DNA from 2 places in the Parashewanella tropica genome. Region 2 is predicted to be linked to the other one. Evidence: predicted binding sites of a transcription regulator. Region 2 holds the regulator's gene; the other holds the start of a gene.
What was found. The regulator sigma-54, encoded in region 2, starts transcription at its own class of promoters, with help from an activator protein. The targets are predictions, from matches to a motif close to GTTGGCACGNNNNTNGNNT.
Positions count from the first base shown of each region.

Region 1 (16,415 bases), 1.5 Mb from region 2:
TTCTTTTTTTGGCATAGCAATTGCTTTTTAGCTGTTAATTACAGTTAAAAGGCAATTTTATGGCGCTCAGTTTTGATAAAGCTCTCGGCATACATCAACACACGTTAGGCATACGCGCTAAACGTGCTGAGGTATTGTCGAGTAATATCGCAAATGCAGATACCCCAAACTATAAAGCCCAAGATGTTGATTTTTCGCAGGCATTAAAACAAGCCTCGTCTAAACAACGTGGCGTTGGGCTTGGGGCAACACATCAAAACCACTTTTCTCTTCAAAGCAGTTTGCAATCTCAAACCAAATATCGTGTGCCTGATCAACCGGATACGGGAGATGGTAACACTGTCGATATGCAGCAAGAGCAAGCGGCATTCATGGAAAACGCCTTGGAATATCAAATGTCTTTGGGCTTTCTCGAAAGCAAATTTATGGGACTAAAAAAGGCAATTAGAGGCGAATAATCATGAGCTTATTCAATATTTTTGAGGTGTCAGGCTCTGGCATGTCAGCGCAATCGGTACGCCTGAATACGACAGCAAGTAACATTGCCAATGCGGATGCGGTTTCAAGTAGTGTTGATGAAACCTATCGTGCAAGACATCCAGTGTTTGCGGCTGAAATGACAAAGGCATCCGCTTCTCAAGCTCAAAATCAGCCCTCGTCTATGAAAGTGGCGGTAAAGGGTATTGTCGAAAGCGACAAGCCTCTCATTAAAGAGTTCTCTCCAGATCACCCCATGGCAGACACTGATGGCTTCATTTATAAGCCGAATGTGAACGTGATGGAAGAGATGGCTGACATGATTTCAGCGTCGAGAACTTATCAAATGAACACACAAGTTGCAGATGTGGCAAAGAACTTGCTTCAACAAACACTACGCATGGGGAAATAGCTCTGTGATTGAAAGGAGTGAGGTATGAGTTCTGTAGGCCAAACAACAGGTAACCCGTTTTTAGATTCAATACAGCTAAAGGGAAAACCTGAGACTCCGCCGTCGAATAATAATCAGCAACTGACACAACAAGATTTTTTCAAGCTGCTGAGTCAGCAATTGTCGCATCAAGATCCGTTCAAGCCAGTTGAGAACGACAAGATGATTGCACAGATGTCGTCATTTGCCACGGTAGATGGGATCACCAAGCTTAATGCTGAAATTACCAACATGAACAAGACCATGACATCTAGTCAGGCGCTTCAGGCTTCAAGCCTTGTTGGTCGAAAAGTGTTGGTTCCATCGAATGAAGGCTATTTGGCTCCTGGTGCTAATGAAATGAAAGGCGTTGTAAGCGCTGTTAAACCGATTAAAGAAATTCTTGTTCGTGTTGAAGATGAAAAAGGCCAGCTTGTTAAAACCTTCAAAGTAGATGGCAGCGCTGGTGGCAACATCGACGTGAAGTGGGATGGCAAAGACAAAGACGGCAACACTATGCCATCTGGCAAATACAAATTTAAAGCTACGGGCTCTGTTGACGGTAAGTCACAAGAATTGCCTACATCGACTTTTGCTCACGTGACCAGTGTTTCTTTGGGGAATGCCCAAACCGGTGCGGTATTAAATCTTAAAGGCGTTGGTGGCATTAAGCTTGCTGACGTTCTAGCCGTATCAGAAAGCTAAGTCGCAAATCGTAAGCGCTTTATTGGAAAAAAATTCGGCGAGGAGCTCGCCAGTACATTATTGATGCAGAACAGGGGAACTTTATGTCGTTCAACATCGCTTTAAGTGGCATAGAAGCCGCACAGAAAGACTTAAACACCACTGCAAATAACATTGCAAATGCAAATACTATTGGTTTTAAAGAGTCTCGTGCTGAATTTGCAGATGTATATGCCAACAGTATTTTCTCTAACAGTAAAACCAATGTTGGTGGTGGTGTAACTACAACTCAAGTTGCACAACAGTTTCATCAAGGTAGTTTGCAGTTTACAAAAAACTCATTAGATATGGCCATTAGCGGTGGTGGTTTCTTTGCAACATCCAGCGACCCTAATTCGAATGATTTAACGTATACACGTGCCGGAGCATTTAAGCGCAGTAAAGATGGTTTTATCGTCGATTCGGCAGGTAACTATTTGCGTACTTTTCCAGTAGATAAAGATGGTAACTCTACCTCTGTTAGCTTAACAACGACCAGACCCGTCAAAATTCCAGATACTGCAGGTAGTCCAGTAAAAACCGAAAATATCGGTATGAGAATGAATCTAAATGCGGGACAAAAGCCAAAAGATCCGGCTAATTTTGACCCTAAGGATTCGGATACCTTTAATAACTCAACCGCAGTAACTTTTTATGATTCACTCGGTGAGCCGCACGTGTTAACTACTTATTATGTTAAGCCACCAAATGCGTCACATGATAATGAAAGTAACTGGGTTGCGTTTTATGCGGTAGACGGTAAGCGATTAGATGTTGATACGCCAAATGCTCAAACATATCGCACTGATACCAATGGTGACGGTACTCCAGATGGTACGGCTAGCGCGACAAATGCAGGCGGATGGAAAGGCTCTGTTATTAAGTTTGATAACACGGGTAAATATACGGGCAGTAATCCGGCAAATATTAAGACGGTGAACTTAGGCTCGTTACCAGATTTCCCTCCAGGGGCGGATGGTAGTCAAGTGTTAAACTTGAAATTCAATAATCCAACGCAATTTGCGGCACCATTTGAAACGACTCAATTAACTCAAGATGGTACAACGGTTGGACGCTTGACCAATGTTCAGGTTGGTGCTGACGGTTTAATCAATGCCAGTTATAGTAATGGTAAGACGGTTCCACTAGCACGAATTGCGTTAGCAAGGTTCCCTAACGAGCAAGGTATGAGCCAAGTAGGTAATACTTCATGGCGTGCAAGTTTAGAGTCAGGTAAAGCGCTGGCGGGTGAACCAAACAGTGGTACTTTTGGTAGCATTCGTTCATCGGCTCTTGAGCAGTCAAACGTAGACTTAACCACTGAAATGGTGGACTTGATTTCGGCGCAGCGTAACTTCCAAGCCAACTCGCGTACGTTAGAAGTAAACAACACGCTACAGCAAACCATTCTTCAAATTCGTTAATACTTCCGGATAGAGCTTAATCTAATGGTTAGGCTCTTTAATTAACAGATAAGCTCACACGTAATATTCAGAAGAATTTCTGTTATAAGCCGCCAGACTTTGAAATTGCTCTGCGGTCACGGGTATATACCTATCTTCTATAGGGGGATGGGACTCTGTTGTGGAGATAGCTAAATATTCCTTAAACTGTTTTTTCAAACCCCTCGAATATTTATTTACAAGTAATCGTTCTTTGGGCTCAGAAGAACTACAACAACTTAGCAATCCTGAACGTTTAGGTGGGGTTTCTACTCGAACTTGATGAAAATCATATTGATGCTCATCGACTTTAGTGAATCGAAAAACATAAGAATAAGTTAGATTATTGACGAACCCAACTTCTACAACATCAGCTGTTGTTTCAGGAGCTCCTTGCTTAATTTGTTCAAGTTGTAGGGCGGACAATGGGAACTGACTCCCATTCCATTCTGGGGCAGGGTTAATTTCTATCGTTCTATACATATATTTCTGCTTCAGTTTGTCTTAATAGCATCATGTCTTATGTGTTGAATAAACAGTAAATATTTTTTTGCTATTACATATTGTTTTTGCGGTTGTTACTTTATATGTGGGCAATAGTGTCATTACTTCGCTATTTTCTCAGCCCCAAGAATTATATCTTTTACGTGCGTTTTTGAAGGTATCGCATAAGGCATAACTTTTAAAATCGTTTGTATAAAGAGGTAGAGATACGCCACAAGGTCGTTTTTGGTGGGATATCAACCACTGTGATTGATCTTTCGATGATTTGATTTTGAACACGTCACCATTATGAAATTTTATGATGACGGTTTGTTGGCTTTTCGATGCTAATTTAAAGGCATTATCTAAAGCGTTAAATTGTTGTTTTGATGGCAGCCCATAAGTTCTAGAAAGGAAATACCAGTCAAGAGAAAAATTAAGTTGAACGGTTTTTGTACACATATAAAGCCTGTTTAGCTGCCTGCATTTTCATAGTTTTCTTTCCATATATTTTTGAATTATTTCGGGGGTACCTATTTCACCCTTTATTGTGCCATTGTCTCTGTGCCTTAATGTATAAATTGAACTTAAGTTTCTAGACATAGCAGTGGGTTTTTCAACAGTATGCTGCCGTGATAAACAACATCTAGGTTTACACAGCTGGACGAAAACTAAAGAGTGCGCTTCACTCTTGCGAGCTAGAAACATTTTATTATCAGAAAATATAATTACCGCTTCGGTAACATCATTTTGAAACGTCTGATTTACGCCTTGAACAAATTTTTTATGTTCATTGATTTGGTGAGATGAAAATTGCTTTGCTTTTTTATCCCAATCAAGACTAAAGTTAAACGAACATTGAGCTGGTAACATTATTATTGACCATTATATTTTTTTTCATAATCCTTTGTTTCATTTAGCTTTTCAAATACAAAAAAGTACTTTCTTATAATCTTCCTCTTTTTCATCTTGAAGCACCAATATTCAAATTGGCACGTTCAATGCTTTATCCAGTCAAATGTTGAATTTTTGACGGATAGGCAATTGGACAAACTTCTCTATATCGCCACCAGTGGCGCTAAGCAAAATATGGCTGAATTGGCAGTACGAGCCAATAACCTTGCTAATGCCAACACTGACGGTTTTAAAGCTGATATGGCGCAAGCTCGCTCAATGCAAGCCTTTGGTGAAGGTTTGCCAACACGCGTGTTTGCGATGACTGAATTGCCAAGCAGTAATTTCCAAGCCGGAGCTTTGCGTACTACAGGCAGAGACTTAGACATAGCCATCAATGGTGATGGTTGGGTTGCTGTTCAAGGCAAAGATGGTCAAGAAGCTTATACCCGTTCAGGCAGCTTAAGTTTTGACGCAACGGGTTTATTACAAAACGATCGAGGTAACCCAATTATGGGGGAGAACGGTCCGATTGTACTGCCAATACCTATCCAGAAAATCGAAATATCTCAAGACGGTACCATTTCAGTTCGCCCACAAGGTGCACCAGCTGAAGTGATTGAAGTTGTCGACCGAATCAAGTTGGTCAATCCCAATAATCAAGATCTTACACGCGGTGAAGACGGTTTATTTCGTCAAATCAATGGCCAAATTGCGCCAGCAGATCCTGATGTAAAAGTAGAAAGTGGTGCTATCGAAAGCAGTAACGTCAGCCCTGTAGAAGAGATGGTGGCTCTGATTGATATTCAGCGTCAATTCGAAATGCAGGTGAAATTGATGAAAACCGCAGAAGAAAACGATCGAGCCTCAGCACAGATGGTTCGTATTTAGGGAATCTATAAGAATATAAAGGTGAATTATGCATCCTGCATTATGGATAAGTAAAACTGGCTTAGATGCCCAGAAAACCGATATTTCGGTGATTTCGAACAATATTGCAAACGCGAGTACGGTTGGTTTTAAAAAGAGCCGTGCCGTATTTGAAGATTTGCTCTATCAGAATGTGAATCAAGCTGGTGGCATTAGTGCCGCTAATACCAAGTTGCCAAACGGTTTAAATGTTGGCGCAGGTACTAAAGTCGTTGCCACTCAAAAGTTATTCTCTCAAGGCAATATGGTAACGACGGATAACTCATTAGATTTGATGATTGAAGGCCCTGGCTTTTTTGAGGTGCAAATGCCTGACGGCAGTATTTCGTACACGCGTAGTGGCCAATTCAGTAGAGATGACCAAGGACAAATCGTAACTTCAGGCTCAGGCTTTGTGGTTCAACCTGCAATCACTATTCCGCAAGACGCTAAGAGCATTACGGTCTCAGCTGAAGGTGAAGTGTCGGTCAAGGTTCCGGGTGCAGCTGAAAACCAAGTGATCGGTCAATTCACCATGTCTGACTTTATCAATCCATCAGGTTTAGAGCCTATGGGACAAAATTTATACCTTGAAACTGGTGCAAGTGGGGCGCCAATTCAAGGCGTTGCAGCTTTAAATGGCATGGGCGCTATTCGTCAAGGTGCACTAGAAACTTCAAACGTTAACGTTACCGAAGAGTTGGTCAACCTTATTGAAAGTCAACGTATCTACGAAATGAACTCCAAGGTGATTTCGTCAGTAGATCAAATGTTGTCTTACGTTAACCAGAATCTTTAGGAGTAGATAATGTTGCGTTTATTAGTGGTGGCTAGTGCATTAATGCTGACAGCCTGTGCTTCGACAACAAAGAAGCCGATTCCTGATGATCCCTATTATGCACCTGTGGTGCCTCAGGCTGCACCAACCCACAATGAACCAACAGGCTCTATTTTCCTCGATAGCCAAGCTGCGAATTTATATACCGACAAACGAGCACATCGAATCGGTGACATCATTACCGTTAAACTTACTGAATCTACTCAAGCTCGTAAAAGTGCGACTAATGGCATCAAAAAAGGCAATGCCTTCAAGATTGATCCATTTAGATTAGGCGGGCAAACCGCAACCATTAATGGCAACCCAATTGACTTAAATTATAAGGATAAATTTGATTTAAGCCGTGAAGCGGATGCCGACCAAAGCAATAGCTTATCCGGCAATATTTCAGCACACGTCATGGAAGTGCTGGCTAATGGCAATCTCGTTATTCGAGGTGAGAAGTGGATCACCATCAACAACGGTGAAGAGTTTATTCGAGTGACTGGCGTAATTCGCTCCGAAGATATTATGCCTGATAACACCATCGAATCCCCCAAAATTGCGAATGCCCGTATTCAATACAGTGGTACTGGTACCTTTGCTGAATCTCAAAAAGCAGGGTGGTTATCTAAATTTTTCCTCGGTGATTGGTGGCCTTTTTAGGAGTTAAGTCATGAAAGCAAAAATTATTTTCGGCTTATTGCTTGCTGTCATTTCCACAAGCAGCTTTGCTCAGCGCATTAAAGATATCGCTAATATTCAAGGTATTCGTGACAACCAATTAGTTGGCTATGGCTTAGTGGTGGGCCTACCGGGTACGGGTGAGCGAAATCGCTATACCGAACAAACCTTTAAAACCATGTTGAAAAATTTTGGTGTCAATTTACCAAATGGTGTTCGTCCAAAAATCAAAAATTCAGCGGTTGTTGCGCTTAGCGCCACAATGCCTCCATTTATTAAAACTGGTCAAACAATGGATGTGACGGTTTCAAGCATTGGTGAAGCTAAAAGCTTGCGAGGAGGGACTTTACTGCAAAGCTTCCTTAAAGGGATTGATGGAAAAATCTATGCCATTGCACAAGGTAATTTGATTGTGAGTGGGTTTAGTGCCGAAGGTCGTGATGGTTCTAAAGTCATTCAAAACACACCCACAGTCGGGCGCATTCCTAGTGGGGCAATAGTCGAGCGTGAGGTGATTTCACCTTTCACTCATGGTGACTACTTAACTTTTAATTTATTACGCCCTGATTTTTCATCGGCTAAACGAGTCGCAGATACCATTAATGATTTACTGGGTGGCGGTATAGCGCAGCCATTAGATGCGACTTCAATTCGTGTCAGTGCCCCACGTGATCCTTCTCAGCGTGTATCTTATTTAGCGACCATTGAAAATCTACAAGTCGATTTAGCGACTGAATCAGCAAAGGTCATTGTTAACTCTCGTACAGGTACCATTGTTGTTGGTCAGCAGGTGCGCTTGAAGCCCGCAGCCATTACCCACGGTGGGTTAACCGTCAGTATTAAAGAATCGTTGCAGGTGTCTCAGCCTAACAAATTGTCACTAGGGCAAACCGTTGTGACGCCTGATTCTGATATCGATGTCAATGAAAAGAACAAGCGCATGTTTTCCTTTAAGCCTGGAACCTCGTTGGATGAATTGGTTCGTGCAGTTAATTTAGTTGGTGCAGCGCCATCTGACGTATTAGCTATTTTAGAAGCCCTAAAGTTAGCAGGCGCCTTACAAGGCGAGTTGATCATTATTTAAGACGGACTGGGCAAATGGACAAGTTTTCAAACGCATCAAACATGTTGGAACTCGGAGGCTTAGATAGACTTCGTTCTCGTGTTCAAAACAATGACAAAGACGCCATCAAAGAAGTTGCCAAGCAATTTGAAGGTATCTTTGTTCAAATGCTGATGAAAAGCATGCGTGATGCAAACGAAGTGTTTAAATCAGACAGTCCATTCAACACTCAATACACGGCATTTTATGAACAAATGCGCGATCAGCAAATGGCCAATGATATCTCAGATAAAGGCGTATTAGGGCTTGCTGACTTAATGGTGCAGCAACTATCACCAGAAACCAGCAACATAAGACCTGCATCGACACTTCGCACTGATAGCTTACCTACTACTGTGTTGAACAGTAAAACTGTTACCCCTAAAGCTGAAAAATTGGATGAAATAGTTAGCGGCAAAGTGTTGCCGTCTCAGTCTTTTGATACGCCAGATGACTTTGTTAAACAGCTTTATCCTCATGCCAAACAAGCCGCAGATAAATTAGGAACAACACCTGAAGTATTACTCGCTCAATCCGCTTTAGAAACGGGGTGGGGTAAAAAAATGGTGCGTCAATCGGATGGTTCTGTGAGTAATAACCTGTTCAATATTAAAGCCGATCAAAGATGGAATGGTGATAAAGCCAGAGTTTCAACCCTTGAATTTGAAGGTGGTGTGGCGAATCGCCAGCAGGCTGACTTTAGAGTTTATGACTCAATCAAAGACAGTTTTGATGACTTTGTGAATTTCCTTTCAAGTAATCCGCGTTACCAACAAGCGTTGGATGTCGCCAAAGATCCCGAAAAATTCATAACTGGCATACAAAATGCTGGTTACGCAACAGATCCCAATTACGCCAAGAAAGTGTTAGCAGTTATGAAAGGCATTGCTGCTCAGTAACTTCTTTTTTGAGTAGAACTTTCGACAAGTTTACTCAGGCGCTAGGAACAAAAAACAATAAATTGGAACAGCTGTTATGTCTAATGATTTAATGAATATTGCTCGCAATGGTGTGCTGACGTCACAGTCACAACTAAGTGTAACCAGTAACAATATTGCCAACGTAAATACAGATGGCTATAACAGGCAAGTTGCCACTCAATCTACCTTAGATGCTCGAAAAATAGGAAATCACTTTTTCGGTGCAGGTGCTTATGTTTCCGATGTAAAACGCATTTATAACGAATTTGCTACTCGTGAGCTTCGCATTGGAGCGACAGGCTTATCAGAGGCGCAAACTCGACTTTCTAAAATGAATGAGATGGATCAGCTTTACTCAAAAATCGGTAAAGGTGTGCCTGATAGCTTAAATGATCTGCAAAACAACATTAACCGCTTGGGTGATACGCCCGATGATCTAGGTATTCGCGGCAGCATCATCTCTTCAGCAAAGCATCTGGCTAAAACCATTAATCAAATGGAAAGCCATTTGAATAGCCAGTTTAAAAACACCAATGGTCAGATAGATGCTTCTCTAAAGCGAATTAATGCGTTAACCAAAGAGCTTGGCAACATCAATCAAGAATTGATGGAAGGAAATACTAAAAATAGCCAACTGCTAGACAAACAAGACAGCCTGTTAAAAGAGCTCAGCGAATACGCCAACATCAATGTTATTCCGCTCGAGGGCGGCGGTAAAAGTGTCATGCTGGGTGGCTCGGTCGCTTTGGTTTCAGGTGCTAAAGCCATGCAGTTAGAAAGTAAAGCTGGCGATCCATTTCCAAATGAAACGCGTTTAGTAGTGAAGTCTGGTGATAATGAAACCTTAGTTTCGTCAAAAAATTTAGGTGGTCAACTGGGTGGCTTATTCGAATTCAGGCAAGACACGCTTATCTCAGCCAAAAATGAACTAGGCCAATTTGCCCTAGGGATTGCCGATGCTTTTAATCAAGCACAAGCCAAAGGCATTGACTTAAATGGTCAAGTTGGCAAGCCGATTTTTCAAGACATTAATGATCCTGCTATGGCAAATGGCCGTGCTGGAAAATTTAAAAGCAACACTGGAACCGCAAGCCTTTCCGTCAATATTGATGATGTCACCAAATTGACAGGCGCAGAGTATGAACTGAGCTTTGACGGTACTGATTATACGTTAACGGATAAAGCAACGGGTAAATCACAAAACTTAACCCTAGATACTTCAACAACACCAAACCAACTAACAGGTGGTGATGGTTTTAGTATTCAAATCAAATCTGGGGCGTTTGCTAACAAAGACAAGTTTACCATTCGTCCAACTTCTGGTGCGGCAAGCGGCATTGAAGTGGCAATGAAAGATCCAAAAGAAATTGCCGCCGCTAAAGCCAAAATTACTGAGCCAGACAGCAACTCAGGTAATACCAAAGTCAAGCTTACGGCAATCAACGACCGCAGTGCGGCCAACTTCCCGAAAGACGGTAAGCCCCTTACTTTTGAAATTAATACCAGCACAACACCAAAAACCTTCACGGTATTTGATAAAGACGGCAATCGCATTGGTGCAGCAAACCAGACGTTTACTGGCAATAAAATCAGTGCTCATGGTATCGAATTTGAAGTGAATTCTACCTCAGGTGCAACCGATAAATTCACCTTCGATTTATCAGTAAACAAAGGTGATAACCGTAATGCCGTTGAAATGGCTAAGTTGTCTACCGATTTTAAAATGAACAATGGCTCAACTTCGCTTATTGACGTTTTTGAAAATACCAAACAAGACATAGGTAGCCAAACCAGTTCTGCACAAATTCAACTCAACAGTGCTACCGAAGTGTTTAAGCAAGCTGAAAACCGAGTACTAAGTGAATCAGGCGTCAACCTAGATGAAGAAGCGGCAAATCTAATGCGCTTTCAAAAATCCTATCAAGCGTCAGCTCGTGTAATGACAGTGGCCAATCAAGTATTCGATAGCTTGATGAGTGCGATGAGATAGGGAGCAAGGAAATTAATTATGAGAATATCAACAGCCCAATTTCATCAGCAAAATCTAGGCAACATTCTTCAGCGTCAATCGAATACCAGTAAGATCATGGAGCAGATTGCAACAGGTAAGCGTGTCAATACAGCAGGCGATGATCCTGTCGCTTCAGTTGCCATTGATAACTTAAAGCAACAAAACAAGTTGACGGATCAATATCTAAAAAATATCGACTATGCCAAAAATCATTTAGCCCAAACCGAATCTCACCTTGGCAATGCTGAAAACATTGGTCGCAGCTTAAAAGATCAAATGTTGAGTGTTTTAAATGGTACTCATACCGACGCCGAGCGGCAGACCATTGCCAAAAAAATGCGCAGCGATTTAGAAGCTTTGCAGCAAGTTGCCAATAGCCGTGATGAGTCGGGAAATTATTTCTTCTCAGGTTTTAAAACCGATCAGCAACCATTTGAATTTTCAGGTAGCTCACCACGAAGCATTAGTTACAAAGGTGATGATGGAGTGCGCAACTCAGTAGTTGCCGAAGGTGTTGTGCTGGGTTCGAATGTTTCCGGCAGTCGTGCCTTTATGGATGGCAAAAATGCCTTAGGTGATTACAGCGCCAAATATTCGGCGAATCAAAGTGGCAAGTTTCAAATCTCAGAGGCAAAAATTGCCAATTCTTCGGCACATGTTGCCGCAAATTACAGCATTAACTTTGTTGATAACGGTTCAGGTGGCATAAATGTCGAAGTTAAAAACGGTAGCAACACTGTTTTAGCTGCAACACCATTCGATCCTAAAAACCCTATTAGCTTTAATGGCGTCGAAGTAAAGATAGATGGCACGCCTAAAGCGGGTGATAGCGTGGGGATAAGCCCACAAGCCAATACTAATATCTTTGATACGGTTGAGAAAACCATTGCGCTATTAGAAAAGGGAAATGTGCAATCTGAAGCAGGAAAAGCAGAACTGGCACAGCAATTGAATAACTTAAACCAAGGAATAAATCAAATCGGTTTAGCCAGAAGTGAGGCAGGTGTCAGTTTACAAAATAGCGAGAGCTACATAACAAGACATCAAGACACCAAGCTCGCAAATAAAGAAGCACTTTCAAAGCTAGAAGATTTGGATACCGCCAAAGCCATAACGGATTTAAATCGAGAACAGTTAGCACTGAAAGCTGCATCAAGTGTGTATACCAAAGTCAGTAACACTTCGTTATTTGATTTTATATAACAAGAAGTAATTAAAAACTTTTTCTGGCTAAACAACAAATTCAAAACACAAAGTAGCCGAGCGGTTGGCTTAGGCTGAATGTTAAGGGGAAAACAATGATTAGTGTAAATACTAACGTTACTTCAATGAAGGCCCAAGGGAACTTAGGTAAAGCCAACATGGGCGTTCAAACTTCTATGGAGCGTCTTGCATCTGGTATGCGTATTAACAGCGCAAAAGATGATGCGGCAGGTCTACAGGTTTCTAATCGTCTAACCAGTCAGATCAATGGTCTTGGTGTTGCAAAACGTAATGCTAACGATGGTATTTCGATTGCTCAAACCGCTGAAGGTGCGATGCAAGAGTCGACGAATATTTTGCAACGTATGCGTGACCTTTCTTTGCAATCAGCTAACGGCTCTAACTCAGCTAAAGACCGTGGAGCAATGCAAAAAGAGCTTTCAGCATTACAAGAAGAGTTGACCCGTATTTCAGATACCACAACCTTTGGTGGTCAAAAGCTACTTGATGGTTCATATGGTACACAGGCATTCCAAGTAGGTTCAGACGCTAACGAAACAATTTCTATTACTCTTTCCGATGTCGGGGCAGATAAGCTGGCTCAAGATGGAGAAAACATTACCGCGGGTGGTTTGACTGCAGCATCTGTTGCTGAATTAACGTCTGGTAGCAATGATGGTGGTGTTGCTGCATTTAATGATGGTAGCGCCTTTACGGTAAACATTGGTGATGCCAAAAACGTTGAAGAAGTGGCTAAAAAACTAAATGAAGCATTTGCTGGCCGCGCTAACACTAGAGAGATTTCAGCAAAAGTTAACGATGCAGGTGGTATTGAGTTTACTGGTTCTGTTGCAAATGGTGGCGCATTCGCTATTGATGGCGCCAACATGAAAAAAGATGACGGTTCCTCTGCTACGGTTACTGCCAACACTCACATTGTTGCAACGGCTTTGGGTGGTGCTAATAGCGCTAGCATCAACACCCTAGATATCTCAACAGCAAACGGTGCTCAAGCCGCGATTGGTAAAATTGACGCAGCTATTGAGCAAATCGATAACCAGCGTGCAGATCTAGGTGCGGCACAAAACCGTATGAGCCATACGATTAACAACCTTGGCAACATTGAAAATAACGTTTCTGATGCTCGTAGCCGTATTCAAGATGTTGACTTCGCTAAAGAAACGGCACAGCTGACTAAAGGACAGATTTTGTCTCGTACATCTTCAGCGATGTTAGCCCAAGCTAATCAATTACCACAAATTGCACAGTCGCTATTAGGTTAATAGCGACTCTTAAAAAATTAAAAAATAAGATCGGCCGGGCAGTTGGCTTTGGCTAAATTTTAAGGGGAAAAACATGATTAGTGTAAACACTAACGTTACTTCGATGAAAGCCCAAGGAAACTTAGGTAAAGCCAACATGGGCGTTCAAACTTCTATGGAGCGTCTTGCATCTGGTATGCGTATTAACAGCGCAAAAGATGATGCAGCAGGTCTACAGGTTTCTAACCGCCTAACCAGCCAAATCAATGGTCTTGGAGTAGCAAAGCGTAACGCTAACGATGGTATTTCGATTGCTCAAACCGCTGAAGGTGCGATGCAAGAATCCACGAATATTTTGCAACGTATGCGTGACTTATCTTTACAATCGGCAAACGGCTCTAATTCAGCTAAAGACCGTGGAGCAATGCAAAAAGAATTATCGGCACTTCAAGATGAGTTAACTCGTATTTCTGACACCACTACTTTTGGTGGTCAAAAGCTTCTTGATGGTTCATATGGAACGCAAGCCTTCCAAGTGGGTTCAGATGCTAACGAAACGATTTCAGTAACTCTAGAAGATGTGGGCGCAGATAAGTTGGCTCAGTCTCGTGCGGTTAACGCTGGTGCTATTAACAAGGCGGGAGTCGACTCCCTGTTTAATGGTGGCGATAGTGGTAAATTGGTTTTTACTTATGACTCAAATGGCGCTGCTGCTGGTGGTGATACAGACATTGAAGTTGACCTTAGTAAAGCTAAAGATGCAGGTGGTGTAGCGGAAGCAATTAATAAAACACTTTCTGATAAAGGCTACAATATCACTGCAAATGTTGAGACTGCACCTAATGGTGATAAATCCATTTCGTTTACTGGTGATTTCGAAAATGGTGTAGCAACGTTTGCGCTTGATGCGTCAAAATCTAGACAAGGCGACGGCACGACTGCTTTAGCGGGAGCTACAGTTACAGCCATTGGCTTTAATGGTGACAACTCTGCAAACGTAAGTACTCTTGATATTTCTACAGCTGGTGGCGCACAATCGGCACTTAAAACTATCGACAAAGCCATTGAACAAATTGACAACCGCCGTGCTCATTTAGGTGCAGTGCAAAACCGTATGAGTCACACGATTAATAACCTAGGTAATATTGAAAATAATGTTTCTGATGCTCGAAGCCGTATTCAGGATGTCGATTTTGCTAAAGAAACAGCGCAGCTGACGAAAGGGCAAATTTTGTCGAAAACGTCTTCGGCAATGTTGGCTCAAGCTAACCAGTTACCACAAATTGCGCAGTCGCTATTGGGGTAAGTAGCTTAACTTACTAGTACTTTCAAACGACGTGATAGCTTGTCTACCACGTCGTTTTTTATTAGTTGTCTATAGGCACAGAATACAATTGTGCTCACCTCCTAATTTTCAGATTAGATAATTACGCTCCCTTTTAAGACAAATTTCTTCTTACATAACAGAGCCGTTTTTCCAAATTGCGATTTATCTTAAAAACATTTTTTAAATTTTTCTAAAGTCCTATTCATTCCTGCCGTTAACTTAATTGTAACCATTAACTAAGTCTGGCTGAGTTGAACTAAGTGGAATCAGTCAGGTAAACAGAGGACATGAAGATGATCTCAGTCAATACCAATGTGACTTCCATGAAAGCTCAAGGCAACCTAGGCAAAGCTAACATGGGTGTTAAAACCTCTATGGAGCGTCTTGCTTCAGGAATGAGAATTAACGGCGCTAAAGATGATGCCGCTGGTTTGCAAATTTCAAACCGTTTAACCAGTCAGGTAAATGGTCTTGATGTGGCAAAGCGTAATGCTAACGATGGTATTTCTATTGCTCAAACCGCGGAAGGTGCGATGCAAGAGTCTACTAACATCTTACAGCGTATGCGTGACCTATCTTTACAATCAGCGAACGGCTCTAACTCTGCAAAAGACCGTGGTGCAATGCAAAAAGAAATTGTTGCTTTGAAAGACGAGCTGACTCGTATTTCTGATACAACTTCTTTCGGTGGTCAAAAGCTGCTTGACGGTTCATATGGCACTCAGTCATTTCAAGTAGGTTCAGAAGCAAATGAGACTATTTCGATTTCTCTTTCTGATGTTGGTGCAGATAAACTGGAAAAAAGCGGTAAGACCGTTGCAGGTGAGTTAACTGCAGCTGAAATTACAGCGACAGTTGGCGGCGCAGGAGATGGTGAAATTTCATTTTCTTATACAGCATCAGGTGGTTCTGCTGAGACATTAAAAGCGGACATTTCAGGTGTAACTGATGCTGATGGTATGGCTAAAGCAATTAACAACGCTTTATCAAAAGCAAGTAAAAACACTGGTGTTTACGCTGAATCTGATGGTTCAAAAGTTAGTTTTAAAGGATTAGGTAATAACGGTGATGCTTTGACCTTAACCAGAAAAATTGCAGATGGTACTACTACTGCACCAGCTACGGCATTTGCCCTAGGTGGTGATGACTCAGGCAAGACTAGTGTAGATAATATTGATATTAGTACTGCTGGAGGTGCGCAAGCAGCTGTTGGGGTGATTGATAAAGCTATCGAACAAATTGATAGTCAACGTGCTGACTTAGGTGCTGTCCAAAACCGTATGGGTCACACCATCAATAACTTGGGTAACATTCAGAACAACGTATCTGATGCACGTAGCCGTATCCAAGATGTTGACTTTGCAAAAGAAACGGCACAGTTAACGAAAAATCAAATCTTATCACGTACGTCTTCTGCAATGCTTGCGCAAGCTAACCAGTTGCCACAAGTTGCTCAGTCACTACTGTAATACATGATGTGAACGATTTTAAAAGCCTGTCGAATGACAGGCTTTTTTATGACTGTAAAAAAATAGTCAAAATTAACTAAAGTTAATGAAACTGAGGTCGTTATATAAAGTGTAAACAATATTAACAAGTCTGGCTGAGGCGCTACTGGATGGATTCAGTCAGGTAATTAAGAGGACATTAATATGATCTCAGTAAATACCAATGTGACTTCGATGAAAGCCCAAGGCAACTTAGGTAAAGCCAACATGGGTGTAAAAACGT
Region 1 covers NZ_CP037951.1:3,014,847-3,031,261, reverse strand. Annotated here, with positions in the region: gene flgB (flagellar basal body rod protein FlgB) at 60-458, shown strand; gene flgC (flagellar basal body rod protein FlgC) at 461-889, shown strand; gene flgD (flagellar hook assembly protein FlgD) at 914-1,612, shown strand; gene flgE (flagellar hook protein FlgE) at 1,696-3,054, shown strand; gene E2H97_RS13275 (hypothetical protein) at 3,109-3,555, opposite strand; gene E2H97_RS13270 (hypothetical protein) at 3,694-4,017, opposite strand; gene E2H97_RS13265 (hypothetical protein) at 4,045-4,428, opposite strand; gene flgF (flagellar basal-body rod protein FlgF) at 4,600-5,340, shown strand; gene flgG (flagellar basal-body rod protein FlgG) at 5,369-6,157, shown strand; gene flgH (flagellar basal body L-ring protein FlgH) at 6,167-6,841, shown strand; gene E2H97_RS13245 (flagellar basal body P-ring protein FlgI) at 6,852-7,943, shown strand; gene flgJ (flagellar assembly peptidoglycan hydrolase FlgJ) at 7,958-8,860, shown strand; gene flgK (flagellar hook-associated protein FlgK) at 8,937-10,871, shown strand; gene flgL (flagellar hook-associated protein FlgL) at 10,890-12,095, shown strand; gene E2H97_RS13225 (flagellin) at 12,191-13,378, shown strand; gene E2H97_RS13220 (flagellin) at 13,452-14,663, shown strand; gene E2H97_RS13215 (flagellin) at 14,972-16,153, shown strand; gene E2H97_RS13210 (flagellin) at 16,337-16,415, shown strand, end outside.
Region 1: flgF (flagellar basal-body rod protein FlgF) is a predicted target of sigma-54. The motif match lies at 4,544-4,562, and genes of this name have one in related genera.

Region 2 (16,415 bases):
ACGGTATCTATATCAGGAGATATTGGGAAAGAATCATATTCAGACAGTAGAGGCTCTAGACCTAAAGAGATGATTAAATTTCTAATTTCTGCTCTTACCTGTCCTAAATCAAAACAAGTTGAACTGACAAAAATAGTTGGTTTATATCCTTTCGGCATACTCTTAATTCTTTGTTTAAACGGTGAAATGTTTGAGTTCTTAAATTACCATAGAGTTATACGGAATGGTGGTTCTATTTTGTGTTTAGAAAAAAGCTATGTATGTTCAACATATTGTTATTTAGGGCGATAACTAATTTTCCCCCTTTGGAGCTGTTTCGGATTTTATTGAATATAAAATGACGTAAGCCCGACATGGATGTCGGGCTAGGCTCTGGGGTACATGGATGTACCATCAGAGGCGTTAGGCATTTATTCAATAAAATCTGAAACGTTTAGCTCCGTTGGGCGGCACGGGGAGTTGTTAGAGGGGACTTGCTGTAGAGTCCCCTCTATCACGGGTGTGGGTGGTAAACCCACGACTTTCTAGAGTTTCGCAGAAACTCTCCCTCTGCCTAAACCAAAAAACAAGCGCTAGCTCAAACCACCCTCCCGTCAATCACCTAAATGGGCTATCGACCCGTCGACAATTATTAGAAATAATGAAAACCTGACATGGAGTTGGGTGTGGTTCTGCGGTGCATGGATGCACCATTTGAACTTTTATACCATTCGTACCAATTAACTATGTCTTAGATGAAGCCTTAGCTTTGTAACTACATCGTTGCAATTCCTCACCATAGCTACAGCTATGATTCGTCATTGCGCCTTGTATTTCCTTTACTAACGCTTCCCTTAAAACACAATTAATTGATGTGAATGGTATTAGTTGCCGCTACAGATCAAAAAAAGCCTTTTGAATGCTCAAAAGGCTTTTTTTACTTGAGGTGCAGCTGTAAAAATAATTCGTGAAAGCTACTTCACTCGATAAACTTTACCGCCGAGTTTTTCAAACTTATCCTCAATATGCTCATAACCGCGATCAAGATGATAAATACGATCGACTACGGTTTTACCTTCTGCCATTAAACCCGCAATCACAAGACTTGCTGAAGCGCGTAAGTCTGTCGCCATTACTGGCGCCGCTTTGAGCTGCTCAATGCCATTGATGATACACGTATGACCTTCAAGTTCCATTTTTGCGCCCATACGAATCAGCTCAGGTACGTGCATAAAACGGTTCTCAAAGATGGTTTCGCTGATGGTGGCATTACCTTCAGCCAATGCATTTAATACGCAAAATTGTGCTTGCATGTCGGTTGGAAAGCCCGGGTAAACAGCGGTTTTGATGTTGACGGCTTTTGGACGCTTACCGTGCATATCCAGTTCAATCCAATCGGTGCCTTTAGTGATTTCAGCACCTGCTTCTTCTAGCTTCATTAGTACTGCTTCTAATGATGCCGGATCAGCATCTAAACAGCGAATACGCCCACGGGTGATCGCGGCTGCAACTAAGAAAGTACCGGTTTCGATACGATCTGGCATCACGCGATAATCACAGCCTTTCAGTGACTCAACGCCTTCAATCACTAATTTTGCAGTACCAATACCTTCAATCTTTGCGCCCATGGCAACAAGGCAATGAGCAAGGTCAATAACTTCAGGTTCACGCGCAGCGTTTTCAATGACGGTGGTGCCTTCGGCAAGAACCGCAGCCATCAGTAGATTTTCGGTTGCCCCTACACTCACCATATCCATGATGATGTGAGTACCTTTAAGGCGGCCATCGACTCTGGCTTTGATGTAACCTTCTTCCACTTCAATGTGAGCGCCCATTTGTTCAAGGCCATGCAAATGCAAGTTGACCGGACGTGCTCCGATTGCACAACCACCAGGCAGAGACACATCGGCAGTACCAAAACGGGCAAGCAGTGGGCCTAATATCAAAATTGACGCACGCATGGTTTTGACTAAGTCATAAGGCGCACAAAAATGATCTAGGTTTTGAGTGGAGATTTTAAATTGGCCATCATCCAGTTTTGTTACATCTGCCCCTAGGCATTGCAGTAATTTACAACTGGTTTGAACATCGCGAAGATCGGGTACATTGCTGACGATGAAATCGGTTTCAGCGAGTACACCTGCCATTAAAATGGGCAGTGCAGCATTTTTAGCTCCAGAAATGACGACATTGCCAGCCAATGGTTGGCTGGACTCGATAGTTAGTTTGTCCACAAAGTACTCCGATTATGCTGGCATATTAAAGAGCTTTTCGCGTTTCCACTGCTCCGGAGTAAAGGTTTTGATGGTTAGCGCGTGTAAAGCACCGCTTGCAATTTGCTCTGATAACGGCGCATAAATTGCCTGCTGACGTTTTACTGGAGAAAGTTCACCAAACATATCGGCAACCGCAATCACTTTGTAGTGGGTACCGTCTTGAGTTACGTACAGTTCGTCAAGTTCGAGCTGAGCGCGTAATAGCTCTTCTACTTGTTTGCATTCCATCGGAATTACTACCTTAATTTTTAAGAATTTTGAGATTCAAACATTGGTTGCAAGTTATAAAGCGCAATCAATGATTGTAATTGTTGGGAAGGGTTCACCAACAATAAGATTAGGTTATTCTGTTTTTGTTGTTCGACTAAATGAAACAAAAACGCAATGCCTGAACTATCAATGTAATTAAGCTCAGATAGGTCAAGTTGATTGACTTGTGAGCTTAACAAGCTCTTGCGTTTTGTCCAGAGAGCGACGACCTCTTCTCGTGAGAGTCGCCCTGATAGAACACAGCTGTCTTGATTAATAGTGAATTGTGCCATTATTTTGTCTCAGCTGCTGCTTGAATAGGAGCTTTTGCTTTTTCACTTAGCATCTTGATGACAGAGTCTAGGCCTTGGCGCTGGATCAAGCCACCGATTTCTGATTGCTTAGATTGTAATAAGCTCACGCCTTCGGCCACTAAATCAAACACTTTCCAAGTGCCATTTTTCAGCTTACGCACTTTAAAAGAGATATTGATTGGTGGACGGCCACCTGAAATCACCTGTACAGGTACAGTAACAATTTTTTGATTACTGAAATCCTTAGCTGGAGAAAATTTGACTTGCTGATCAGTGTACGCTGTAAAGGCTGTCGCATAGGTGCTGATCAAATAGTCTTTGAATGAGGTAACAAATGCCGTGCGCTGTGATTTCGACGATGAACGTAAATTACGACCTAAGACCATGTACGAGGCATATTTGTAATCAACATAAGGTAACAACTCATCGGTGATGATGGTTTTTAAATAGTTAGGATCGGCTTTAATTTTGCTTTGATCCGCTTTAAAACGTGCAAAGGTTTGATCGGCTACCTGTTGGATCATGGTGTATGGGTTTTTAGTGTTAATATCAGCGGCCATTACAGAAAAGCTGCTGATCATTAAACAGATAGGTAATAAAATTTTGGAGAATAACTTTCGCATGGGTTGCTCCTACTTATCTTTTGAGCCAAGGCTATACAGGAACTGCCCAATCAGATCTTCTAATACTAAAGCTGAGTGAGTGTTCTCAATTTGGTCGCCATTCTTAAGCATTGAAATATCGTCATCCACAAACCCTGGGGTCAGACCAAGGAATTGTTCGCCCAATAAGCCTGAGGTTAGAATGGATAGGCTACTGGTTTCTGGGAATTGGTCGTAGCGCTTGTCGATTTGAATGGTCACTACTGCATCCAGTTGTTTTGGATCCAGAGTGATATCACTCACTCGGCCTACAGTTACCCCTCCGACTTTTACAGGGGAGCGTACTTTAAGGCCACCAACGTTAGTAAAGTGAGCCTTGAGGGCATAAGTGCTTTCACCACTATCAATTTTGATATTCGCTACGTTAAACACCAAAGTGAGAAACGCGGCTAAACCAGTAAGTAAAAAACATCCAACTAAAAATTCAATTTTGCGAGTCAACATATTTGCCTACCACAAGTCAAAAAGTCCGTTTTAGGGCAGTAACACTGCCCAATTAAAAAATCTATGTATTTGTTTCGCTTCACGCTTTTTAGCGGAAGTACTGCAGCATTAACCAAACATTAATGCTGTTAATAAAAAGTCTAAAGCCAAGACGGCTAAGCTAGCTTGCACCACGGTTTGAGTGGTAGCACGGCTTATCCCTTCAGGGTTCGGTATTACTTGATAGCCTCGGTAAAGGGCAATCCAAGTGACTACAACGGCAAACACTAGACTTTTTATTAGAGAGTTTAGAATATCTTGGTGCCACTCTACTTTAGATTGCAGAATCGACCAAAAAGAACCTGCATCAATGCCTTTCCATTCAACACCAACGATGTGGCCGCCATAAATGCCAATGGCAGAGAAAATCATCGCTAGCAGTGGCATACTGATCACACCTGCCCAAAATCTCGGTGCTATCACTTGTCTTAAGGGATCAATCGCCATCATCTCTAAACTGGAAAGCTGCTCGGTACTTTTCATTAGGCCTATTTCAGCCGTTAACGCAGAGCCCGCTCGACCCGCAAACAGCAAGGCTGTGACGACTGGCCCAAGTTCGCGCAGTAAACTCAGTGCGACCATAGGACCTAGGCTTTCTTCGGTACCGAAGTCAGACAAGATGGTATAGCCTTGCAATGCCAGCACCATACCAATGAATAAGCCTGAAATGGTAATAATGATAAAGGATTGAACGCCCACAACATAAAGCTGCTTTATGAGAAGCGGGGTTCCTTTACGGATGCGTGGCACATTTACAATGGCATTCCACAACATGAGTCCAGCTCGGCCAAAACCGGAAATAAACTCAATAGCGTTATGCCCTACAGCGGTGATACGATCAACGATTCTCACCCAATAACTCCTTTTTATAATCTGATGCAGGGAAGTGGAATGGTACAGGGCCGTCAGGCTCCCCTCCCATAAATTGTTGTAACTGGGGGTTATCTGATTGTCTAAGTTGCTCTGGTGTACCCTCGGCAATCACTTTTTTATCAGCAACCACATAGACATAGTCAGCAATACTGAGTACTTCAACCACGTCATGGGAAACCACCACTGATGTGAGGTTTAATGATTCCGATAACTCTTTGATCAGTTTTACCAATACGCCCATCGCGATAGGATCTTGACCTGCAAAGGGCTCATCATACATCACCAATTCTGGCTCAAGCGCAATGGCACGGGCAAGTGCCGCTCGGCGCTGCATACCGCCTGATAGCTCATTAGGCATGAGTTTACCAGCACCTCTTAATCCAACTGCTTCTAATTTCATCGCCACTATGGTGTTGATGATGCTTTCGGGTAGATTGGAGTGTTCACGAAGGGCAAAAGCGACATTATCAGCCACATTGATATCGGTAAATAAGGCGCCACTTTGGAACAACATACTCATTCGTTGGCGTAGCTTAAATAATTGGCTGCGGCTAATTTTATGCAAGTCTTGGCCGTCAAATAATACTTGGCCAGAATCTGGGGTCAGTTGTCCACCCATTAATTTCAGCAGTGTTGTTTTACCAATACCACTTGGGCCCATAATCGCAGTCACTTTCCCTTTAGGAATGGTCAGATTGAGATCTTTAAAAATTGCTCTTGAGCCTCGATTGAAGCTCATATTCCTCACTTCTACCAAATTTGGTGTTTGATTTTCCATTTAGAGCCTTTAGTCGAAAGAGAGATCCCCTGCGGGAAATACAAAATAAAACAGTGTACGAAAATGTATAAAATGGCACAAGAATCGAATCGACAGATGCCATGATATCTTCAAGCATGTATTTATTGTAACGCACTGTTGTTTTTTAAGTAACTGCATGATTACTTTTGAATAATCGTTATTGCTATTACAATGATTTTGTTTGCTACAGTAATCGTGAACTCGACGATATTGAATATAGGATTGCTAAAATTATATCTAAGTTCCGTGAATTATCCTTTATTTATGACATTTTTGTTCACTTGAATACATAAAGGGAGGCTTTCAATTTGTTGCAATTCCAGCGAAAATGTTATTCAAGGATTAGGTTGGGTAGAATAGAAAACAATGGCGAATAAAACTCAGCTCCAACAATGGGGCAGCAAAGTAGTCGATATCGAAAAGGCTGCCTTAGATAGCTTATATCATTATGTAAATTCGGATGAGTTTGCTCAGGCGTGTGAAGTTATGCTGAGTTGCACCGGAAAGGTGATCGTTATGGGGATGGGAAAATCCGGCCACATAGGCAATAAAATTGCCGCAACCTTGGCCAGTACCGGAACGCCTGCGGTGTTTGTTCATCCAGGAGAAGCCAGTCATGGCGATCTTGGTGTGCTATCGGCGAACGATATTGTCATTGCGATTTCAAACTCTGGTGAGTCCTCAGAAATTCTAACCTTATTTCCAGTGATCAAACGCATGGGCTTGCCGATTATCTCCATTACCGGTGTGCCTAAATCTAATATGGCAAAACTGGCACAAATACACCTTTGTATTCAGGTGCCTGAAGAAGCGTGTCCATTAGGGTTAGCGCCGACATCGAGTACGACTGCTACCTTAGTTATGGGGGATGCAATCGCCGTTGCTTTACTGCAAGCCAAAGGCTTTACCAAAGACGACTTTGCCTTGTCACATCCAGGTGGCAGTTTAGGTCGTAAACTGTTGCTTAAAGTCAGTGATGTCATGCATAAGGGTGAGCAATTGCCTTTGGTTAGCCCCAATATGAAAATCACCGAGGCTTTATATGTCATCTCTAACAAAGGCTTAGGGATGGCTGCAATCATCGATCAAGAGTCTAAACTCTTAGGTGTATTTACCGATGGTGATTTACGTCGCGTGATTGATGCTGAAGTGGATTTAAGACAAACCCCTATTTCTGAGGTCATGACGCCTAACTGTATTACAACAAGCAAAAATGTTTTGGCAGCAGAAGCACTTAAGTTAATGGATGAGAAAAACATTAATGGACTGATAGTAGTGGATGACGCACAATGTCCTATTGGAGCATTAAATATGCTTGATATGGTCAAATCTGGAGTAATTTAACTGTGACTATGATGCCAACCTTATACGGTGACGTAACTCAAACCGTGTGGAATAAAGCACAACAAATTAAGCTGATCATTTTTGATGTTGATGGGGTGTTTTCTGATGGTCGCATTTACTTGAGTAATAGCGGTGAAGAGTTAAAAGCGTTCCATACGCGTGATGGTTTCGGAGTGCGGTCACTACTGAATGCTGGTTTTCACCTAGCCGTGATCACGGGTCGTAAATCACAACTGCTTGAAAATAGAATGACAGCACTCGGCGTTGAGCATATCTATCAAGGTATTGATGACAAGTTGGTACCTTTTAATGAATTGCTGAGTAAATTTGAACTGGAACCCCAACAGGTGGCTTATATCGGTGACGATATGGTTGACCTACCTGTAATGAAGCAGGTTGGGTTATCGGTGTCAGTGGCCGATGGTCATCCTTATGTTAAACAACAGGTCGACATGGTGACCTCGATAAATGGCGGTCATGGTGCCGTTCGCGAATTGGCCGATTTAATTTTAGAATCACAAGGATTGTTTGAATCGGCTCAAGGAATGAGTGTATGAACCGAGTGACCCTTGCCATCATATTGTTTTTCAGTACCGCATTAGTACTGTATTGGCAGGTGCAGCAAAAACAAGGTGAAAAAGTTGCGCTAGGTCCTCAAATTGAGCGACCTGATTACATGGCGACCGAGCTTAACAGTATTTCCTACGATAAGCAGGGACGGTTAAGCAGTCAAGTAACAGCAAAACACATGGAACATTACGCGACAAGAGATACGACATTATTTACAGAGCCTGTATATTTACTTTACGGTGATTCGAATGAGAGTCCTTGGCGCATCTCGGCTAAAGAAGGCCGCTTAAAAAAAGATGACACTCAAAAAGCTTATTTAGATTGGAATGTGAAGTTAGAAGCGGTTGGGAAAAAAGAGCCCCTTCAAAGTGTCAGTACTCGCTATGTTGAGTTGGATTTAGACAAAAAAATCATGACCACGGATGCGATGGTTTACATTAAAGGCAATGGATTTAACAGCCAAGGTAAAGGGCTATATGCCGACTTAAACCGTGAGACGGTACGCTTAAACGATCAGGTAACAGGAACCTATGAAGCGAATAAATAATATACTGCTGGTGGCATTTTGCTCGGTAATGACGTTCTCTACCGTAGCCAAGCAGGATGATTTGAAGCAAGATTTAAGTATTAGTGCGAAAAGCCAAACCGGCGATTTAAAAAACAATAAATTGTCGTATTTTGGTAACGTCAAAATTATCCAAGGCAGTATTAAAATTCATGCCGACGAACTGAGTGCCGTTAATGATGAAAAAAATGGCCACAAAGTGTTTATCGCCAAAGGTAAGCCGGCAACGTTTTCGCAAATATTAGATACGGGTGAATTGGGCACAGCCAGTGCCGTAAGTATTCGTTACGACAATATCAGTGGTGATTTAGTCCTTAAAGGCGGTGCTGAGTTAGATATCGGTGGCAGTAAAATGAAGGCGGAAACGATCCGCTACAATATTGCTAACCAACACGTTACCGCAGCGAGCTCTGGTAAAGGCAGCGACCGAGTACAGACCATTATTCCTGCTGAAAATTATCAAAATGCGCGTAAAAAAGACAAAAAGTCTGCGCCATCATCGAACACACCAGCTGAGAAGAAGCAATGACTCAGAAAACTCTGACAGCAAAACATCTTGCAAAAAGCTATAAATCTAGACAAGTGGTGAAGGATGTCAGTTTATCCGTAAAAACAGGGCAAATCGTCGGTTTACTGGGCCCAAATGGTGCGGGTAAAACCACCACCTTTTATATGGTGGTAGGATTGGTAAAAAGTGATAAAGGTGAGATCTTTATCGATAGCGATGATCTCACGCTTGATCCTATGCATATGCGCGCTCGGAAGGGGATTGGTTATCTTCCGCAAGAAGCCAGTATTTTCCGTAAGCTCTCGGTTTACGATAACATCATGGCCGTATTGCAAATGCGGGCATCGCTCAATCAACGCCAACGGGAAGAGCAACTAGAGCACTTACTTGAAGAATTTCATATCACCCATATTCGTGACAGCCTTGGCATGGCATTATCGGGTGGTGAACGTCGCCGAGTCGAAATTGCCCGCGCGTTGGCAGCGAATCCGCAATTTATTTTGCTGGATGAGCCATTTGCCGGGGTTGACCCTATCTCTGTCATTGATATTAAAAAGATCATTGAGCAGCTCAGAGACCGTGGTTTAGGTGTATTGATCACAGACCACAATGTCCGAGAAACACTGGATGTCTGTGAACATGCCTATATTGTGAGCCACGGCAGTTTGATTGCCGAAGGTACGCCAGAGGAAATCCTCGATGATAAGCATGTACGTGAAGTGTACTTAGGAGAGCAATTCACGTTATAGTGATGATTATTTGGGAACCCTTATAGGGAGTCCTGCTATGCGCCAACAAGAACAATAAGAAGGACAAGCGGTAACTATGAAAGCGTCACTCCAGCTTAAGTTAGGACAACAGCTCACCATGACGCCCCAGCTGCAACAAGCCATACGCTTGCTACAGCTTTCATCATTAGAGCTACATCAAGAAGTTCAGCAGGCTCTTGAATCTAATCCTTTGTTGGAATTAGAAGAAGAGTTAGCCTCGGCTAATGCTGAGTCCGTAACAGCATCTGAGGCTGAGCAAGATATAGTCATAAAGCAAGATGATAATGCGGACATTGCTGAGCCAGTAACGCCTGATACCGCTGAGACTTTAACCCAAGAAAAGCTCACTGAAGAGCTGCCCATGGATACGACTTGGGATGAAACCTTTACCGCTATGCCTACCTCGGGTAGTGGTGCTTTACCGGCTGACGATCTTCCGTTTCAAGGTGAAACCAGTGATGGACTATACGAGCATCTTGAATGGCAAAAAAATCTTACTCCGTTTTCTAGTACTGATTATGGTATTGCGACCGCCATTATTGAGGCCATTGATGAACGAGGGTATTTGACTCAATCGCTTGAAGATATTTTAGAAGCAATGGGCGACCCTGAGATTGAAATGGATGAAGTGGAAGCGGTATTAAAGCGAGTACAACATTTTGATCCCATTGGTGTTGCGGCTCGAGATGTACCAGAATGCTTATTATTACAATTGTCTCAGTTTGATGAGGCAACGCCGTATTTAGCCGAAGCCAAACACATTATTAAAGATCATATTGACTTGATTGCCGTTCGTGACTTTCGATCTTTGTTGAAAAAAACTAAGCTTAGAGAACCACAGTTAAAAGCAGCGATGAGTTTGATCCAAAGTTTAGACCCAAGACCGGGTTTAAACATTGGCCGTAAAGAAGATGAGTATGTTATTCCTGATGTATCCGTGATGAAAAAGAATGGGCGTTGGCAAGTGGAGTTAAATCCCGATGCGATGCCGAAAATCGGACTCAATCAGCAATACGCAGCATTAGCGAAAACCAGTCGTAGCAGTAGTGATACCCAATTTGTTCGTGGTCATCTTCAAGATGCTAAGTGGTTTATTAAAAGTTTAGAAAGTCGCAACGATACCTTATTAAAAGTGTGCAATTGTATCGTCAAAAATCAGGTCAACTTTTTTGAGCATGGCCCAGAAGCCATGAAAGCCATGATTTTGAATGATGTGGCCGAAGAAATCGAGATGCATGAATCGACCATTTCACGAGTGACGACACAAAAATACATGCACACGCCGAGAGGGATTTTTGAACTGAAGTACTTTTTCTCTAGCCATGTGGGTACTGACGATGGCGGAGAATGTTCTTCCACAGCAATTCGTGCTCTTATTAAAAAGCTAGTAGCTGAAGAAAATCAGAAGAAGCCACTCAGTGATAATAAAATAGCGCAATTACTTGGAGAACAAGGGATCAAAGTAGCAAGACGTACCATCGCCAAGTATCGAGAGGCAATGATGATCCCACCATCAAATCAGCGCAAAAGTTTATGATCACATAAACGTCAGCTAACAACGACAGGAGGCAATGGATATGCAAATCCGGATCAATGGTCAACAAAATGGTCAGCAGTTGGATGTTACTGAATCACTAAAAGAATACGTCAGCGGTAAAATGGCAAAACTTGAACGTCATTTCGAACAGATCAATAATGTGCGCGTCGTGCTAAATGTTCGAAAATCGAATCAAACCGCTGAAGCCAGTTTGATATTAAATGGCAAAGAAGCCTATGCCAAATCACAACATGATGATATGTATACTGCCATTGATTTGTTAATGGCAAAGCTCGATCGTCAAGTGATCAAACATAAAGAGAAGTTGATAAAACATTAACGATGGAATTAAACATCATTTTAAAGCCAGAATGCACAACCTGTGCGACGCCTGGCAGTAAGAAGAAAGTACTGGAAATGATCAGTGACTTGGTTGCTTCTCAGTATCCAGAGCTTTCTTCTCAAGAAATCTTTGAGAGCCTCCTCGCCCGTGAAAAAATGGGCAGTACGGGCATTGGAAATGGTATTGCGATCCCACATGGTCGATTAGACAACATCGATACTCCGATTGCAGTATTGATCAAATGTGAGCAGCCCATCGCCTTTGAAGCCATCGATAAGCAACCTGTGGATATCTTGTTTGCGCTATTGGTTCCTTCTGATCAGTGTCAAGAGCATCTTAGTACCTTATCAGCAATGGCTGAAAAACTCAGCGATAAGCAAACTCTCAAACAGTTACGTCGTATTAATGACGAGCAAGAACTTTATCAGGTGATTACTGGATGAAATTAGTCATTGTTTCGGGTCGAAGTGGGTCGGGTAAATCGGTAGCACTTAAAGTACTTGAGGATCTAGGCTATTACTGTGTTGATAATCTACCGATGAGTTTGTTAGGTGGATTAATTGAAGAGCTAAAACCGACTCAAGAGCTGGTAGCGATCAGTGTCGATGTCCGTAATCTACCTGAACAAGACAAAGTATTTGAGCAACAACTGAAAAGTTTCATTGATATTGAGATCCTCAGTTTCTTTATCAGTTCTAATGATGAGGTTTTACTTAAACGATATACCGAAACAAGACGATTGCATCCGCTGGCCTATCAATGCAAAAACTTACCCGAAGCGATTCGTATTGAAGGTGAGCTATTGTCAGGCATGTCTAAGATGATGGATCACTTTATAGATACTTCAGAAACCAATGCTTATCAGCTCAGTGATAAAATCCGAGAGGTTTTGCTTGGTAGAGTCGAGCAAGAGCTGGTGATCAATGTGGAGTCTTTCGGTTTCAAACACGGTCGTCCTAATGATGCTGACTTTATGTTTGACGTTCGATTTCTTCCGAATCCTCATTGGGAAGAAGCCCTTAGACCATTCACTGGGCTTGATAAACCTGTTCAAGATTTTTTGAATGCTCAACCTGAAGTGAATAAGTTTATCTGGCAAATTGCCAATTTGATTGATACTTGGCTACCTCAACTTGAACGGAATAATCGTAGCTATCTGACCATTGCGATTGGCTGTACAGGTGGGCAACACCGTTCTGTGTTTGTGGCTGAGCAGCTTGGTGAGCATTTGAATAAAAATAATCGTAATGTCGAGGTTCGTCATAAGGAACTGGTGAATGCCGACGCTTGAAAAAGAAGTTCTGATTTGCAATAAGCTGGGCTTACATGCAAGAGCAGCCACTAAACTAGCCGTATTAGCCTCAGAATTTGATGCCGAAGTGACGCTCAAGCAAGGTGATAAATCGGCATCAGCTTCAAGTGTTTTGGGATTGTTGATGCTGGAATCTGGCATGGGAAAAACCATTAAAGTTATTGCTACAGGAAAAGATGCTAAAGCGGCTTTAAATGCCGTTTGTCAGCTGATTGATGATAAGTTTGAAGAGGCTTGTTGAACTAGAACCTCATTAAAAGGATGATAGATGAAAGGATTTATCGCGTTACTTTTGATTAGCTTGTTGGCGGCTTGTTCTAGTCATTCAAAGCCTGAGTTTAATACTCCTCTTGCATCCAATGTAAAAGTGCCTCAAAACTACGATTATCAGCTGGATGTCAGTTCTACAATCATTGATGTTTCTTCAGCTAAACCTTTAACTAATCTAGGTAAATTTACTTTTACTGAGCCCTATTATCATAATTGCCTAGTGCTAAAGCCAATTAGAAAACCTAAATACCAATTTATCTATGCCGGAAAGCTCAGTGGCCATTCTATCTTTTCACCCTATGCAGAATACACTGATAGTCATTATTACCAAGTGGTTTTTTTAGATAAATAGTTCTGTCAAAAATATCCTTTCTATTCATCTTGATTAAGACTAAGTTCAGAACTGACGGGTTACTGTCTAGTTAATTGAAATCAACTGTCACACTGTCATGGCATCAATCAAGACATTGCTGTTGGATCTCGGTGGTGTATTGCTCAATTTGGATTATCAGGCTACTGAGCAAGCCTTTGCCAAACTAGGCTTTCGTTCCTTTACTGATTACTATCACCAAAATGCACAACAGCCTTTCTTTGACCGCTTGGAAGCAGGTAAAGAAACCCCAGAGGCTTTTAGAAGCAAGATCCGTGAGCTTTCAGGCCTAGCCTTAAGCAATGATGAAATTGATAGCGCTTGGAATGCAATGTTGTTTGATTTACCCGAATCTCGAATTGAATTGCTATTAAAGTTAAAACCTCATTATCAATTAATCCTGTTTTCAAATACTAATGCCATTCATTATGAGGCTCTGCAATTAATCTTACATCAGCAGTATCAACAAGACATTCTGCAGCAGGTATTCGACCGAGTTTTTTACTCTCATTTACTAGGCTTACGAAAGCCACAGCCAGAAGCATTTAAGAAAGTATTAGCTTCAGCCAATGCCAATCCAGAAACTACATTATTTATCGATGACACCCAAAGACACATCGAAGGTGCGCGCCACTGTAAAATTCAGGCTCGATTGCTACAAAACCATGAAGATGTAGAAGAGATATTAACTCCGTTTTTAAAACCCTAATCAAAATAATTTATTTAGACACCCATAATTATTTGCATTAATTTAAATCCTCGCCTAGGCTTAAAAAATAACCGTTCCAGACAAGGAGAGTCGTGGATGCCTGCCCCTCGAAAAAGTTTAGTTAGCCTGCAAGATACGCCGTATTATCACTGTATCTCTCGTTGCGTGCGTCGTGCTTTCTTATGTGGACTCGACCAGCTCACGGGTAAAAGTTATGAGCATCGGCGAGGCTGGGTAGAACAACGCTTACTGCATCTGGCTGAAATTTTTGCCATTGATATCTGTGCTTATGCGGTGATGTCGAATCATTTGCATGTCGTATTGCACGTAGATTTAGATAAAGCAAAGCGTTGGTCAGATCTTGAAGTGATAGAGCAGTGGCATCGGCTGCATAAAGGAACACCTTTAACGCAGGCGTTCATTCAAGGCGACTCACTCTCAAAGGCTAAAAAGCAAGAGCTAACTAAACAAATCATTGAATACCGAAGTCGTCTTTGCGACATCAGCTGGTTTATGCGGGCATTAAATGAGCCTATAGCTCGGATGGCGAATAAGGAAGATGAATGTAAAGGACGTTTTTGGGAAGGTCGATTTAAATCTCAAGCTTTATTAGATGAAACAGCACTTCTGGCTTGTATGGCTTATGTAGATCTGAACCCGATCCGAGCCAAAATTTCAGACACCCCTATAGATTCCACATTCACGAGTATCCAGCGTCGTATTCAAGCTAAATTAAAAGGCGTACAGCCGAAAGAGTTGATGAAGTTTAACCATCAAGATGTGAATGAGCATGAAAAATGTTTACCACTTGGGATGCGGGATTACATCAAGCTTGTCGAAGAAACGGCATTCAGCCTAGTTCATCATAATAGTGAGCGATTGGTGAAGAGTGAACGTATTTTGATGGGCTTGAATTTACCTTGCGAAAATTGGCTAAGGTTGTGTTCTCGATTTAGCAAGATGTTTAAAGGACCTGCCGGAAACCTAATGGCATTAACCGAGTATTGCCAACGCTTAGACAGAAGACGACGACAAGGGGCGGCTAACAGTGCGAAATGGCTAACTCCGAATAAAGATGAAACTGGCTAACGTGTCTAGTAGCCCTGTATATAACAGGGCTTAGAAAACATAATCTTAACGTTGTGCGCTAATGAATGTTTAACTCAAAGTGGTAATGATTATGGTAGTAAATAGCGAAGTTGCTGAATATCGCTCAGTTCAATATGAGGTAAGGTGGTTATTGGCGACTGCCTTTCGGTTTGGCCATAACCTGGATTTAACCATGCCGCTTGGCAGCCGAAGTTTTTGGCTCCAACCACATCGGCATGAGGGTTATCACCTACATGAAGGATGTGCTCTGGAGCCAACTGCAGACGCTCGCAAGCTAGCGAAAACATATCTGGTGCCGGTTTCATTCTTAAGCCATTTCCAGAATGTAAAATGAATTGGAAATAGTCTGCAATACCAATGGCCTTGGGATCGACATTGCCATTGGAAATGCCAATCAGTGGATAGTGTTGGCTCAAGGCGTTAAGCAATTCAAGGCTGGTTTGAGGAACAGTAAAATTGCTGCGATGGAATAAAAAATGTTCCATGCCTAGCTTTGCCAACTGTTGAGTCTGCTGCTCAGATATTCCTTGTTGCTTAAGAACAAACTTCAATGTTTGCTCTCGACTCTGCCAAGTATCATGAGATAGTTCTGGAGATAGCTCTAGCACTTGTTGTTTTTGACTGAGCCAAAAGTCTGATTGCCATTGATGTGTCGCTGGCGCAATTTGTTGCATACACTTCAGAAATTGTAGTTCAGCCTTTTTGATGATCGGACGGTTGTCATATAGGGTGTCGTCAAGATCGAAGCTAATGACTTGGATTTGGCGAAGACCAAGATAACTGCGCATTATTTTTCCTTTCTTTTTGCTCTTGGATGAGCACCGTCGTAAACCTTAGCTAAATGCTGAAAGTCTAAGCTGGTGTAGATTTGTGTTGTGGATAAATCGGCATGTCCCAACAGTTCTTGTACGGCTCTAAGATCAGCGCTCGCTTCTAGCATGTGCGTGGCAAATGAATGGCGTAATTTGTGAGGGTGAACTTTACTTGATAGCCCTTGTTGCTGTGCCCATTTATTGAGTCGTGTCTGAATACTACGGTGAGATAAACGCTTGCCTTTTTGGGTAACAAAAACTGCAGAATCTAATGTATTAATCGTACTTCGAATGTCTAGCCAATCTTGTAATGCATCTACCGCTTTGGAGCCAACGGGTAACATTCGCATCTTCCCACCTTTACCCATTACAGTGACTTGTTTTAGTTGATCACTAAAATCACTTGTATTCAATGCTGCAAGTTCGGCTAAGCGAAGTCCACTTGAGTAAAACAACTCCATGATCGCTTTGTCACGAACAGCCAACGGATCATCTGGGTTGATATCAACAAGGTGTTGAATGCTATCAACATCAAGATTTTTGGGTAATGGTTTATTTTG
Region 2 covers NZ_CP037951.1:328,370-344,784, forward strand. Annotated here, with positions in the region: gene E2H97_RS01410 (DUF4062 domain-containing protein) at 1-158, opposite strand, end outside; gene murA (UDP-N-acetylglucosamine 1-carboxyvinyltransferase) at 954-2,213, opposite strand; gene E2H97_RS01420 (BolA family protein) at 2,226-2,483, opposite strand; gene E2H97_RS01425 (STAS domain-containing protein) at 2,504-2,797, opposite strand; gene E2H97_RS01430 (MlaC/ttg2D family ABC transporter substrate-binding protein) at 2,797-3,441, opposite strand; gene mlaD (outer membrane lipid asymmetry maintenance protein MlaD) at 3,451-3,924, opposite strand; gene mlaE (lipid asymmetry maintenance ABC transporter permease subunit MlaE) at 4,033-4,815, opposite strand; gene mlaF (phospholipid ABC transporter ATP-binding protein MlaF) at 4,802-5,614, opposite strand; gene E2H97_RS01450 (KpsF/GutQ family sugar-phosphate isomerase) at 6,002-6,979, shown strand; gene kdsC (3-deoxy-manno-octulosonate-8-phosphatase KdsC) at 6,991-7,536, shown strand; gene lptC (LPS export ABC transporter periplasmic protein LptC) at 7,533-8,096, shown strand; gene lptA (lipopolysaccharide transport periplasmic protein LptA) at 8,080-8,643, shown strand; gene lptB (LPS export ABC transporter ATP-binding protein) at 8,640-9,371, shown strand; gene E2H97_RS01475 (RNA polymerase factor sigma-54) at 9,448-10,929, shown strand; gene hpf (ribosome hibernation-promoting factor, HPF/YfiA family) at 10,970-11,269, shown strand; gene ptsN (PTS IIA-like nitrogen regulatory protein PtsN) at 11,272-11,715, shown strand; gene rapZ (RNase adapter RapZ) at 11,712-12,563, shown strand; gene E2H97_RS01495 (HPr family phosphocarrier protein) at 12,550-12,825, shown strand; gene E2H97_RS01500 (hypothetical protein) at 12,853-13,206, shown strand; gene E2H97_RS01505 (HAD-IA family hydrolase) at 13,304-13,933, shown strand; gene E2H97_RS01510 (transposase) at 14,030-15,022, shown strand; gene E2H97_RS01515 (HAD-IA family hydrolase) at 15,112-15,831, opposite strand; gene xerC (tyrosine recombinase XerC) at 15,831-16,415, opposite strand, start outside.